Regions from separate parts of the Microbacterium sp. NPDC058345 genome, predicted to be linked through region 1. Evidence: predicted binding sites of a transcription regulator. Region 1 holds the regulator's gene; each other region holds the start of a gene.

Region 1 (4,149 bases):
GCGTGAGCGCACTGAGGTGGTACGGCAGGCGCACGAGGCGCAGCGCGTCGATGAACGCCGGATCAGCGGCGAGATAGCCCACCCTCGCGCCCGCGAAGGCGAACGCCTTGCTCATGGTGCGAGAGACCGCCAGCCGAGGGCGCCCGTCGAGCAGTGTGAGCGCGGATGCCGCGTCGTGCGGGGCGAACTCGTGATAGGCCTCGTCGACGATCACGACCCCCCGCGCGGCTTCGTACACGGCTTCGACGACGTCGAATCCCAGGGGTGTGCCGGTCGGATTGTTGGGCGAGCACAGCAGCACGACATCAGGGTCGGTGGCACGCACCTGCCGCGCCGCCTCGTCAGCCGTGATCGAGTAGTCGTCTTCGCGGGTGCCGGCCGTCCAGCGCGCGCCGGTGCCCTGTGCGAGCAGCGGGTACATCGAATAGGTCGGCCCGAAGCCGAAGACTGTGCGACCCGGACCGGCGAACGCCTGCAGGATGTGCTGCAGCACCTCGTTCGATCCGTTGCCGGCCCAGATGCGCTCGGCGGTCAGACCGTGGCCGAGATAAGTCGCGAACGCCTGCCGCAGCGCGGTGAACTCCCGGTCGGGATACCGGTTCACCTCGCGCAGGGCCCGGGCGATGCCGTCGAGGATGTCGTCGGCCACCTCATCGGGCACCGGATGGGTGTTCTCGTTCACGTTCAGCGCCACCGGCAGCGGCGCCTGTGGCGCGCCGTACGGAGTCAGCCCGCGAAGGTCGTCGCGAAGGGGCAGATCGTCAAGAGAGGTCACCCTTCCCATCGTAGAGCGCGCACCTCGGCCGACCCTGCGCGTGACGTCACACGGTTCAGTCGGCGTACTCCGCGGGAAGCGCCAGCGTGGTGCCGGTCTGGATCATGCCGCTCGGCAGGCTGTTCAGACGCATGATGGCGTCGACGACCTCGCGCGGGTCGGCATCGGGCGCCGCATCGGCCGCGATCGACCACAGAGTGTCGCCCGGCATCACCGTGACCGTCTCGAACGACGGCACTGCGGCCTGCTCCCCCGAGGCCAGCGCGGATCCGCCCGCCAGCGCGGAGAAGACGATCCCGGCGGCGACCGGCGCCGAGGCGAGGGCGAGGAGCACGCGGCGACCGCGTGCGGTCAGTCGCAGCCGTGTCGCCGGCGCAGCGGTGCGTGCGGTCATCGGCGGCTGGATGCTGATGGTGCTCATGGTGTGCTCCTCTTCTTCTCCGCCTCGACGGCGGGAAGCTTTCGCATCCGGCATTCGGCCGGGAATGCCGGATGCGAAGCTGTGTTCCGAATGTATCTTCGATATCGAACAGCTGTCAAGAATTCTTCGAACTTCCGTTCCCGATCAGGCCGACACGCTCGAACAGATCTTCCGAATTCGGCGAAATCTCGGATACGGTTTCGATAACGACAGCCCACCACGGGCCACCGACATTCGAACCGGACGCCTCGACAGAGCGCATGGAGGAGCAGCATGAGCGAGAACCCCGCCCCGGCATCCGAGGCGCCGCGCACGCGTCGGCGCAAGAACCTGAGCGCCAAGCAGATGGCGATCCTCGAGGTCATCCAGACCTCGATCGCCCGCCACGGCTACCCGCCGAGCATGCGCGAGATCGGCGACGCCGTCGGCCTCAAGTCCCTGTCCAGCGTCACGCATCAGCTGGGGCAGCTGGAACTCAGCGGCTACCTGCGCCGCGACCCGGGCAAGACGCGTGCCATGGAGGTGCTCATCGACCTGCCCGGCACGAGCACCGAGAACCCGGCCGACAGTGCGCCCGCGGTCGGCGACGCCGCCCTGGTGCCGCTGGTCGGGCAGATCGCGGCCGGCGTGCCGATCACCGCCGAGCAGCAGGTCGAGGAGATCTTCCCGCTGCCGCGGCAGCTGGTGGGCAAGGGCGACCTGTTCATGCTCAAGGTCAACGGCGACTCGATGATCGATGCCGCCATCTGCGACGGTGACTGGGTCGTGGTCCGCACGCAGAACACCGCCGAGAACGGTGAGATCGTCGCGGCCCTGCTCGACGATGAGGCCACCGTGAAGACCTTCCGGCAGCGCGACGGACACACCTGGCTGCTCCCCCGCAACTCGTCGTTCGAGCCGATCCTCGGCGACGACGCCGTCGTCCTCGGCAAGGTCGTGGCGGTGCTGCGCGCCGTCTGAGATTCCTGCGCATACGGGGAACGCCTCGTCCGGAGCATCCGGACGAGGCGTTCCTCATTTCGATCAGGCGGGGACGGTGACGTCCTCGCGGACGCGACGGGTGGCCTCGACGATGTTGCGCAGCGACGCCACCGTCTCGTCGTAGCCGCGCGTCTTCAGACCGCAGTCAGGGTTCACCCACAGCTGACGCAGCGGCAGCTCGTCGACGGCCCGCCGCAGCAGCGACTCGACCTCATCGGCGCTGGGCACGCGGGGCGAGTGGATGTCGTAGACGCCGGGGCCGATGCCGTGGTCGAAGCCCGCCTCGGCCACCTCGGCGACGACCTCCATGCGGCTGCGCGCCGCCTCGATCGAGGTGACGTCGGCGTCCAGCGCGCGGATCGCGTCGATGACGACGCCGAACTCCGAATAGCAGAGGTGCGTGTGCACCTGTGTCGCCGCGGCGGCGCCTCCCGTCGCGAGCCGGAACGAGCGCACCGACCAGTCGAGGTAGGCGGGCTGGTCCGCCGTCTTCAACGGCAGCAGCTCACGCAGCGCCGGCTCGTCGACCTGGATGATCGCGATCCCCGCCGCCTCGAGGTCCGCGATCTCGTCGCGCAGCGCCAGGGCGACCTGGTCGGCGGTCTCGCCCAGCGGCTGGTCGTCGCGGACGAACGACCAGGCGAGGATCGTGACCGGCCCGGTGAGCATGCCCTTGACGTGCTTGACGCTCAACGACTGCGCGTAGGACGCCCAGGAGACCGTGATCGGCGCGGGACGCGACACGTCACCCCACAGGATCGACGGCCGCGTGGCGCGCGATCCGTAGGACTGCACCCAGCCGTGCTCGGTCACGGCGAAGCCGTCGAGGTTCTCTGCGAAGTACTGCACCATGTCGTTGCGCTCCGGCTCGCCGTGCACCAGCACGTCGAGTCCGAGATCCTCCTGCAGCGCGACCACACGATCGATCTCGGCCTTGAGGAACGCCTCGTAGTCGTCCGCGGGGAGCTCGCCGCGGAGGAACTGCGCGCGGGCGCGGCGGATGTCGCCGGTCTGCGGGAAGGAGCCGATCGTGGTGAGCGGCAGCGAGGGCAGGTTCAGGGCCTCCTGCGCCGACTCGCGCTGCTCGTAGGAGACGCGCGAGAAGTCCGCCTCGGCGAGCGTGCGACCGCGCACCGCGCCGTCACGCACGCCCGGCGCGTCCTTCCGGTCGGCGAGCGCGGCCGATGCCTCCGCCAGCTCCGCGGCGATGGCGTTGCGCCCTGCCGCGAGGCCGCGGGCCAGCGTGACGATCTGACCGACCTTCTGGTCGGCGAACGCCAGCCACGAGACCAGCCGGGCGTCGAGGGCCGCCTCGTCCTGGACGTCGTGCGGCACGTGCAGCAGCGAGGTCGACGTGGAGGCCGAGACGGATGCGGCGCCGAGCGCGCGAAGCGCCTCGAGCTTCGCGAACGCGCCGTCCAGGTCGCCGCGCCAGATGTTGTGCCCGTCGATCACGCCGCCGACAAGGGTCTTCGCCCCCAGGTCGGGGAGCGCATCCGGAACGCCGCCTCGCACCAGGTCGATCGCGATGGCCTCGACCGGCGCCGCGGCCAGTACCGGCAGCGCCTCGCCGAGCTCCGCATACGGTGCCGCGACGAAGATCGACGGACGGTCTGCAGCGCCGCCGAGCGCCGCGAGGGCCCGCCGTGCGGCATCCGCCAGCTGCGCGGTCGAGGCGGGCAGGGACTCGCTGACCAGGGCGGGCTCGTCGAGCTGCACCCAGTCGGCGCCGGCGGCCTTGAGCTTCGTCAGCAGCTCGGCGTACACGGCGACCACCTCGTCCAGGCGCGACAGCGGGTCGAAGCCCTCCGGCGCGGCATCCGAGGCCTTGGCGAGGGCGAGCAGGGTGACCGGCCCCACGATGACCGGGCGGGTGCGGTAGCCGGCGGCGGCGGACTCGGCGACCTCGCGCACCAGGCGATCGCTGGAGAGCGAGAAGGCCGTCTCCGGGCCGATCTCGGGCACGAGGTAG
Region 2 (4,149 bases), on a different contig from region 1:
CGACGCCGGCGCCGAGGTCGACAGCCTGTACACGGCCGACATCACCCGCACCCTTCCGGTGAACGGCACCTTCTCCGATGTGCAGCGCCGGGTGTACGAGACTGTCCTCGAGGCCGCGGATGCCGCCTTCGCCGCCGCGAAGCCCGGTGTGCGCTTCCGCACCGTCCACGAGGCCGCGATGGACGTGATCGCCCGTCGCACCGCCGAATGGGGGCTGCTGCCCGTCACCGCCGACGAGGCGCTCGACGCCGACCAGGGCGGTCAGCACCGCCGCTACATGGTGCACGGCACGAGCCACCACCTGGGCATGGACGTGCACGACTGCGCGCAGGCGCGGCGGGAGATGTACTACGACGGCATCCTCGAGGCCGGCATGGTGTTCACCATCGAGCCCGGGCTGTACTTCCAGATCGACGATCTCACCGTGCCCGAGGAGCTGCGCGGCATCGGCGTGCGCATCGAGGACGACATCCTGATGACGGAGGACGGCCCGGTGAACCTGTCGTCCGACATCCCGCGCACGGTCGCCGAGGTCGAGGCGTGGATGGCCCGGCTGAAGGGCTGATGCACGACGGGCAGCTGGACGTCGACGACGCGCACGCGCAGCGGCTGATCGCACGCGAGTTCCCGCATCTGGCGGATGCCGCGCTGTCGCGGGTCCGCGGAGCGGGCACCGTGAACGCGGTCTTCCGGGTCGGTGAAGAGGTGTCGGCGCGCTTTCCGCTCGATCGGACGGATGCCGCCGTGCTGGAGAACGAGGCGAGCGCGCTGAGCGCGTTCGCCGCGGCGTCCACGGTCGCGGCGCCGCGTCCGGTCGGCGTCGGAACGGGCGACGCGGCGTACCCGTGGGCCTGGTCCCTGCAGACCTGGATACCCGGAGAGGTCGCCGACCCGTTCCGCTTCGCAGCATCCGCCGAGCTCGCCGACGATCTGGCCGAGCTGATTCGCGCCCTTCGCCGTGCGCAGGTCGGCGAGCGCGTGTTCGACGGTCGCGGGCGCGGCGGCGAGCTGAGCGACCACGACGACTGGATGGCGCACTGCCTGTCGCAGAGCACCGGCATCGTCGACACCGACCGGGTGGCTACGCTGTGGGGCCGGCTGCGCGCTGTGCCCTCTGCCGGTCCGCACGTGATGAGCCATCGGGATCTCACCCCGGCGAACCTGCTGGTGTCGGACGGCAGGCTGGCCGGAGTTCTCGACGGCGGAGGGTTCGGCCCCGCCGACCGCGCGCTCGACCTCGTCGCCGCGTGGCACCTGTTCGACGCGCCCGCGCGCGCTCGGCTGCGTGAGGCTGTGGGTGCGTCGGATGCCGAGTGGCACCGCGGTGCGGCATGGGCGCTGCAGCAGGCGATGGGTCTGGTCTGGTACTACGAGACCTCGAACCCGACGATGGCGCAGCTGGGGCGCAGCACCGTCTCGCGGCTGCTGGGCGATCAGGAGATCACGGGCTGAGGAACGCCCGCGTCGCGCAGAGCGGTGCGCACCGCATCGATGCCGGTGAAATGGTGCGTGAACATCCCGAGCTCGATCGCGCCCGTGAGCTTGGCCGCGGAGTCGTCGGTGAAGAAGGCCTCACGAGGCTCCACGGCGAGCGCCTCGAGAACATGTCGGAAAGCGCGCGGATCGGGCTTGGCGTAGCCGATCTCCGCGGAGTTGAACACGGCGTCGACGCGGGTGTCGATGCCGAGGCCGCGGAGTTCGGCGGGGATCGTGTCCGTGCCGTTGGTGAGGATGGCGGTGCGGATGCCGCAGGAGCGCAGATCGTCGCTGAGGGCGAGCATCTCCTCGTCCGGCGTCGACGGATGCCGGCCCCAGGCGTCCGCCGCCTGCGGGCTCCCGAGCTGCTCCCCCACGCTGCGCACCCAGTCGGCGCGACTGATCCGGCCCGTCGTCACGGCTTCGAGCCGCGGTGCGGCGAAGGCGGCGCCGTGGATACTGCCGGCCGGCAGCCCGTGATCAGCCTCGATCCGAGCGACGTGTGTCGGATCGAAGTGCCGCAGCACCCCGTCCAGATCGAAGACGACCGCGCGAATCATGGATCCATCATGTCAGGGACCGTTGAGCTGTCCAGCGTGCGGGTCGCGCTGCGGCCGATTCACTGCCGTCCCATGCTCGGCAATCAGGAACGCCCCGGCGAGAATCGCTGTGCCGATGATCGCCGCCGCTCCGACCAAGCCGCCGAAGACGGACTGCCGCATCTGCGCACCCTCGCAGAGGACGGTGTCGACGACATCCCCGCTGCAGACCGCATTCGTCTGCACCAGGCCGATCAACGCCATGAAACCGAGTGCAACAACGAGAGCACCCAAGATGAGCAGGCTGAGAGTCTTTCCTCGTCGCACGTATAGGCTCCGTTCGGCTTGCAGGCGTTGAGCGTTTCGCTCGTCTTGTTCGGTTTCTTGACGTTGTTGCTGTGGTCCGTGATGTATCGGTGAGTTCGCACGACCTGATACGTCTTCTTCGACGCCTGAGCGTACAGGACGGCCGCGGTGCACGAGTTGAGCTTCTCGTTCCGGACCTCGTAGGTCGAGATGACGCCTATTCCGAGGAGTTACGCCGTCGTAGCTCACTCACGATACGTTTTCGTTATGTGGTCGTTATCAGTTCGGTCCCCCGAGACGATCGAACGGCCATTCGAATGTCGGAGGCCCTCACCATACTGGGTGCATGGCCCTCTTCACCGAGATCGAGCACCAGGTCGCCGTCCTGCGCGATCTGCTCGGTGCGGATACCGGGGCCAACGACCTGGTGTCGAGCATGTCCGCGCTCGACGGGGATGCACTGCTCCAGGGGCTGCAGGCCGCGGCGACTCTCGCCCGCTGCGCCGAGCGGATCAGCATCGCCGGCGCGGGCGTCGCCGCAGAGCGTTCCACCCGCGAAGCCGGGCAGGACGGTCTCGCGCAATCGCGCGGTCATCGCAGTTCCGCGGCGATGATTCAAGACATCGCGGGCGTCGGGCGCGCCGAAGCGCAGCGGCAGGTGCGTCTCGGCACCTCGCTCATGGAGGGCTCGCTGCCCGTGGACGGCGCATCGAGTGCAGCGCAGGACGAGTCGCCGACGGCCACCGATGAATCAGCGACTTCCGATGCGGCCGCAGCGCCTCCGTCGTGGCATGCGCCGCTCTCCGCTGCACTGCTGCAGGGTCGGATCTCCGCCGCACAGCACGATGCGCTCCTGCGCGGCCTCGGCGCACCGCCCGACGAATCGTCTGAGACGCGCGAGGCGTGGAGCGCGGCCGCCGAACAGCTGATCGCTGAGGCAGCGGAACGCACCGTCGATGAGTTGCGCACGACGGCGCGTACTGTTCGTGACGGTCTGGATCCGCAGGGCGCGGAGCGCCGGTTCGCCGAGCGGTATGAGCGTCGCTCGTTCCGGATGTGGACCGATCAGGATGGCGTCGAGCACGGGCACTTCACCTTCGATGACGAGGGCGCAGCATGGATGCGCACGATCCGCGACTCGGCGCTGCGTCCGCGACGCGGGGGACCCCGGTTCATCGACGAGGCGGAGCGTGAACGCGCCGAGGAGTTGACCGCCGACACCCGCACCAACGATCAGCTCGGCTACGACCTGTTCATCGATGTGCTGCGTGCCGGGGCATTGGCCGACGCCGACTCCGTCTTCGGCACCCGGCAGGCGGGCGTGCGCGTGATCCAGATCGTCGACCAGGCCACCGGGAACCCGGTGTCCGGATACACCGAGGACTATGGGCGATCGCTTCCGCCTCAGTCGGTCGCGCAGCGCATGTGCGACACCGGGGCCGTCTCGGTCACCGTCGATTCCTGCGGAAACCCGCTCGATGTCGGCCGAGAGCACCGACTGTTCACCCCGAAGCAGCGCATCGCCCTGGCAGGCCGCGACGGCGGATGCCTCTGGAAGGGCTGTGACCGACCCTCTTCCTACTGCGAAGCACATCACATCGACGAGTGGCAAGCCGACAAAGGCCGCACCGATATCGACCGCGGCGTCCTGCTGTGCCGACATCATCACATGCAGCTCCACCACGGGGGCTGGCGAATAACACGCGTCGGCAAAGGCGACTTCGTGCTGCACCCGCCCGGTGATGAGCCGTCGATCCCGCTGCGGCGACGATTGGGGCTGACGCTCGCCATCTCAGCGATCGATCCACCGTTAAGACGGTTCCGTCCC
Region 3 (4,149 bases), 130 kb from region 1:
ACTCACTGGGTGAGCGCGGCCTCGCGCCCGCGGTGTCGACCCGCACCAGCGGCGCCGGCGTGCCATACGCCGCCGTGCTCGCGTCTGTCGCGTTCGGTTTCGTGACCGTCGGGCTCAACGGGGCCTTCCCGGAAGTGGTGCTGGGCGCGCTGCTGAATGTGGTCGGCTCGACCGTGCTCGTGATCTGGACCGCGACGGCGATCGCGCAGATCATCCTGCGCCGGCGCGCCGACCGCGACGGCGAGGCGCTGCCGATGCGCATGTGGGGCTTCCCCTGGCTGTCCTGGATCTGCCTGGCGCTGCTCGCCGGCGTGATCGCCCTGGCGATGACCGATGCCACCGCGCGCACGCAGCTGCTGCTGACCCTCGGCCTCACCGCGGCGCTGCTCGGGGTCGCGCGCCTGACGCGCGAGATGTCGCGGCCCGGCGTGCTGAAGGAACCGATCGACCCGCGCGCCTAGTAGCGTTGTCCTTCGGAGCGCGGTGACCGCTCGCGCAAGGGAGGAAAGTCATGTCCGTTGGTCTGCTGGCCGTCGTCGACGACATCCTCAGCGCGGCCATGAAGGCCTCCGCGAAGGCCGCCGGTGTCGTGATCGACGACGCCGCTGTCACGCCGCAGTACGTGCAGGGCCTGACGCCCGCTCGTGAACTGCCCGTGGTCGCCAAGATCGCACTCGGGTCGATCGCGAACAAGTTCGTGGTCATCATCCCGATCGCCCTGCTGCTCACCGCGTTCGCGCCCTGGGTGCTGCCGTACCTGCTGATCCTCGGCGGCGGCTTCCTGTGCTTCGAGGGTGCCGAGAAGGTGCTGGAGTGGTTCGGGTTCGGCCACGGTCATGCCGACGAGGGCGAACGCGACGAGAACCGCCTGGTGTGGGGCGCGATCCGTACCGACCTGATCCTCTCGACCGAGATCATGCTCATCTCGCTGGCGAACCTCGAATCGGGACTGGACATCTGGCAGACCCTGTTCGTGCTCGCGGTGATCGCCGTGATCATGACCGGCGTGGTCTATGGGGCGGTCGCGCTGCTGGTGAAGATCGATGACATCGGCCTGGGCATGGCGAAGAGCCCGTCGCGCCGCCTGCGTCGCATCGGCGAGCGCATCGTCCGGTCGATGCCTGCGGTGTTCCGCGTGATCAGCGTCATCGGCACGGTGGCCATGCTGTGGGTGGGCGGCCACCTCGTGATCGTGAACCTCGGTGCGGTGGGCTGGCACGTCCTGTCGGATCTGCTGCACGGCGTCGCGCACCTGCTCGAGCCGCTCGGAGGAGTGATCGTCTGGGTGGGCGACACGGCCGTTTCGGCGGTGGGCGGCCTGATCGTCGGCCTCATCATCGTCGGCGTCGTGCTCGGCATCGGGCGGCTCTTCGGCAAGCGCCCGAGCTTCGACGAGGGTCATCAGAAGGTGCCGGGTGGCGTCTCGCACTGACGGTGCGCGTCGACGGGCCGCGGCAGTGCGGAGATTCGCTTCAACCTGGGGTTGAGACATAGCGCCGAAACAGCGTTCGAATGTCGGTGGCCCTCGGTGGAATAGGGGGTATGAACAGCGTCGTCGACCGCCTCGAAGAGCTGCAGACGCAGCTCGTCGCCGTCGTCGCCGACGCGTTCGAGAGTGAGCAGGTCGCCGAGCTGTCGGATGCCGAGCAGCTGCGCCTGCTCGATGTCACGGGCCGGATGCAGCGCAGCCTCGAAGCAGTGCAGGTCGAGTCGACCGTGCAGGTGCGGGAGCGCTCGGAGGGCCTGCGCGGCGAGCGGATGACCACGGCGTACGGATGCGACCGGCCGGCCGATCTGCTGCGCCTGGTGCTGCGGATAGACCGCTCGAGCGCCCATCGCCTGGTGAAGGCGGCAGGCTATGCGGCTCGGGTGCGCGGAATCACCGACGCGGACTTCCTTCCCGCCCGCTACGAGGCGATGCGCCAGGCGCTGAACGCCGGGGCGGTGGGCGTCGCCGGGCTGCTCGCCGCTGTCGATCCGATCGAGAGCAGCCGCCGTCGCCTGTCGCCCGAAGCGCTGGTGGAAGCGGACCGGCAGCTGGCGGTGTTCGCACGCGGAGAAGAGGGCGATCGCCGTGCGGCGGATGCGGCGACCCGACTCTCGCCCGTCCCGGCACCCGACGAACTCGCCCAGCTCGCGCATGTGCTGGCCGCCTACCTCGATCCGGACGGCGCCGAGCCCACCGACGATCTCGCATCGCGCGAGCGCGGACTCTGGCTGGGCGCCGTGCGGAACGGCCGCGTGCCGATGCGCGGCGAGCTGCTGCCCGACGTCGCAGCGCAGCTCGACCGGCTGTTCGACAGCCTCCTGAACCCACGGGTCGAACCGGTCGCCGTCCCGCCGGGGGTGCACTTCGTCGACTCCGCGCCCGACGATCCGCTGGCGCTGCTGCCGATCGACGACCGTTCCCGCCCGCAGAAGATGCACGACGCATTCGCCACCATCCTCGCGGCGGCTGCCCGCGGGGGCGAGCTTCCCGACCTCGGAGGTGCGGCACCGACGCTGGTCGTCACCGTCGAGGCTTCGGACTATGCCGCGGGAACCGGCTGGGCACGGGTCGACGGCGCAGAGGCGCCCGTCCCGGTGCGCGTGGCCGCGCAGACCGGCTGCGCGGGCGGCATCCAGCGGGTGCTGTTCGACGAGCGCGGGCGCATCGTGGGCCTCGGTACCTCGGCGCGCATCTTCAACGCGCTGCAGCGCCGAGCGATCGTGGCGCGCGACGGAGGGTGCATCATCCCGGGATGCACCATTCCCGCGACGTGGTGCGAGATCCACCACGTCGACGACCATGCCAGGGGCGGGCCGACCCACACGGACAACGGCGTGGCGCTCTGCTGGCACCACCACCGGACTCTGCACCTCTCTGATTGGCAGATCCGCATGAGGCACGGCGTTCCGGAGATCCGCGGGCCGCACTGGTGGGATCGCGAACGCCGATGGCGGCCGGTGCGCAAGCGGCGGCGGTCACCCCGCCCGATGCGCGCGGGGCCGTGACCCGCACGCACGAGTCGGATCGCGATCCGCGGAACGCGGCTCAGATCCAGCCCGGAAGCCAGTTGTGGATGAGCCAGAACGGGTAGGGCACGCTCCAGCCCGTCCAGACGGGGTAGTAGAACGCCGAGACGGCGATGACCACCGCCAGGTAGACGACGACGGTGCGCTGCCCGGCCTGGCGGCGGTGCAGCGGATCATCTGCGGAGCCCGCGATCGTGCGAAGCGCGACGACGAGCGCGAGGATCAGGAACGGCGCCATGACGACCGTGTAGAACTGGAAGATCGTGCGCTGGGGGATGAGCAGCCACGGCACGTAAGTGGCGAGCAGACCGACCAGCGGGTAGGTGACGGCGGGTCTGGCCGGCGCCCGGTCGATGAGACCGCGCACGAACAGGTACAGCAGGAACGCGACGGCCACGACGCCGCCGTACCAGATCAGCGGATTCGGCACTGACGAGGTCACGGCGATGCAATGGTCGGTGCCGCAAGGCGCCGGGTCATCCGCCACCCAGATCGCGGTGGGGCGCAGCAGCAGAGGCCACTGCCATGCGGGGCTGGCGTACGGGTGGCCGCTGACCAGGCCGACGTGGAAGCCGAGCATCGCCTCGTGGTACTTCCACAGCGCCACCAGCGGGTTCGCATCGGCGCCTCGATCGTAGCCGCCTGCGGTCACCAGCCACCCGGTCCAGCTCGCGAGGTACACGAGCAGCGCCGGACCGACCAGGAGGACGAACGACACCGGACCCTGGCGGAACGCGGCATCCGTCGGCCACAGCACGATGCCGGCGCGGCGCCGCGCCAGTGCATCCGTGACGACCGCGTACAGACCGAGCGCCGCGAGCGCGTAGAGACCGGACCATTTCACGGCGGAGGCCGCGCCCAGCGCGACTCCGGCCGCGATCAGCCACGGTCGCGCCCACAGCACCGGCCCCGCGAGCGGATCGACCTCGCCGGCACGCGCCGTCTCGAGCAGCGGGATGGTGCGCTCGCGGTCGATCAGCACGAGCAGGAATCCGAGCAGCAGGAAGAACGTCAGGATGCCGTCGAGCAGCGCGATGCGGCTCATCACGATGCCGAGTCCGTCGATGGCCAGCAGGCCGCCGGCGACCGTGGCGAGCACACGCGAACCGGACAGCCGTCGCGCGATCAGGTACA

Evidence for each region. Region 1 encodes LexA, which represses DNA repair genes until DNA is damaged. Its sites were predicted from a motif close to TCGAACANNTGTTCGA; they were not measured.
Region 2: a site for LexA is predicted at 2,623-2,638, ahead of ACFWH5_RS13635 (DUF222 domain-containing protein). Genes of this name have one in related genera too.
Region 3: a site for LexA is predicted at 1,497-1,512, ahead of ACFWH5_RS14635 (DUF222 domain-containing protein). Genes of this name have one in related genera too.

What each region holds. Positions count from the first base shown of each region.
Region 1 covers NZ_JBHXIG010000004.1:177,365-181,513, reverse strand. Annotated here, with positions in the region: gene ACFWH5_RS15265 (histidinol-phosphate transaminase) at 1-784, opposite strand, end outside; gene ACFWH5_RS15260 (LysM peptidoglycan-binding domain-containing protein) at 831-1,196, opposite strand; gene lexA (transcriptional repressor LexA) at 1,470-2,156, shown strand; gene metE (5-methyltetrahydropteroyltriglutamate--homocysteine S-methyltransferase) at 2,220-4,149, opposite strand, start outside.
Region 2 covers NZ_JBHXIG010000003.1:403,809-407,957, reverse strand. Annotated here, with positions in the region: gene ACFWH5_RS13655 (aminopeptidase P family protein) at 1-565, shown strand, start outside; gene ACFWH5_RS13650 (aminoglycoside phosphotransferase family protein) at 565-1,452, shown strand; gene ACFWH5_RS13645 (HAD family hydrolase) at 1,434-2,036, opposite strand; gene ACFWH5_RS13640 (hypothetical protein) at 2,049-2,279, opposite strand; gene ACFWH5_RS13635 (DUF222 domain-containing protein) at 2,668-4,149, shown strand, end outside.
Region 3 covers NZ_JBHXIG010000004.1:48,109-52,257, forward strand. Annotated here, with positions in the region: gene ACFWH5_RS14625 (amino acid permease) at 1-461, shown strand, start outside; gene ACFWH5_RS14630 (DUF808 domain-containing protein) at 512-1,432, shown strand; gene ACFWH5_RS14635 (DUF222 domain-containing protein) at 1,543-2,994, shown strand; gene ACFWH5_RS14640 (dolichyl-phosphate-mannose--protein mannosyltransferase) at 3,035-4,149, opposite strand, start outside.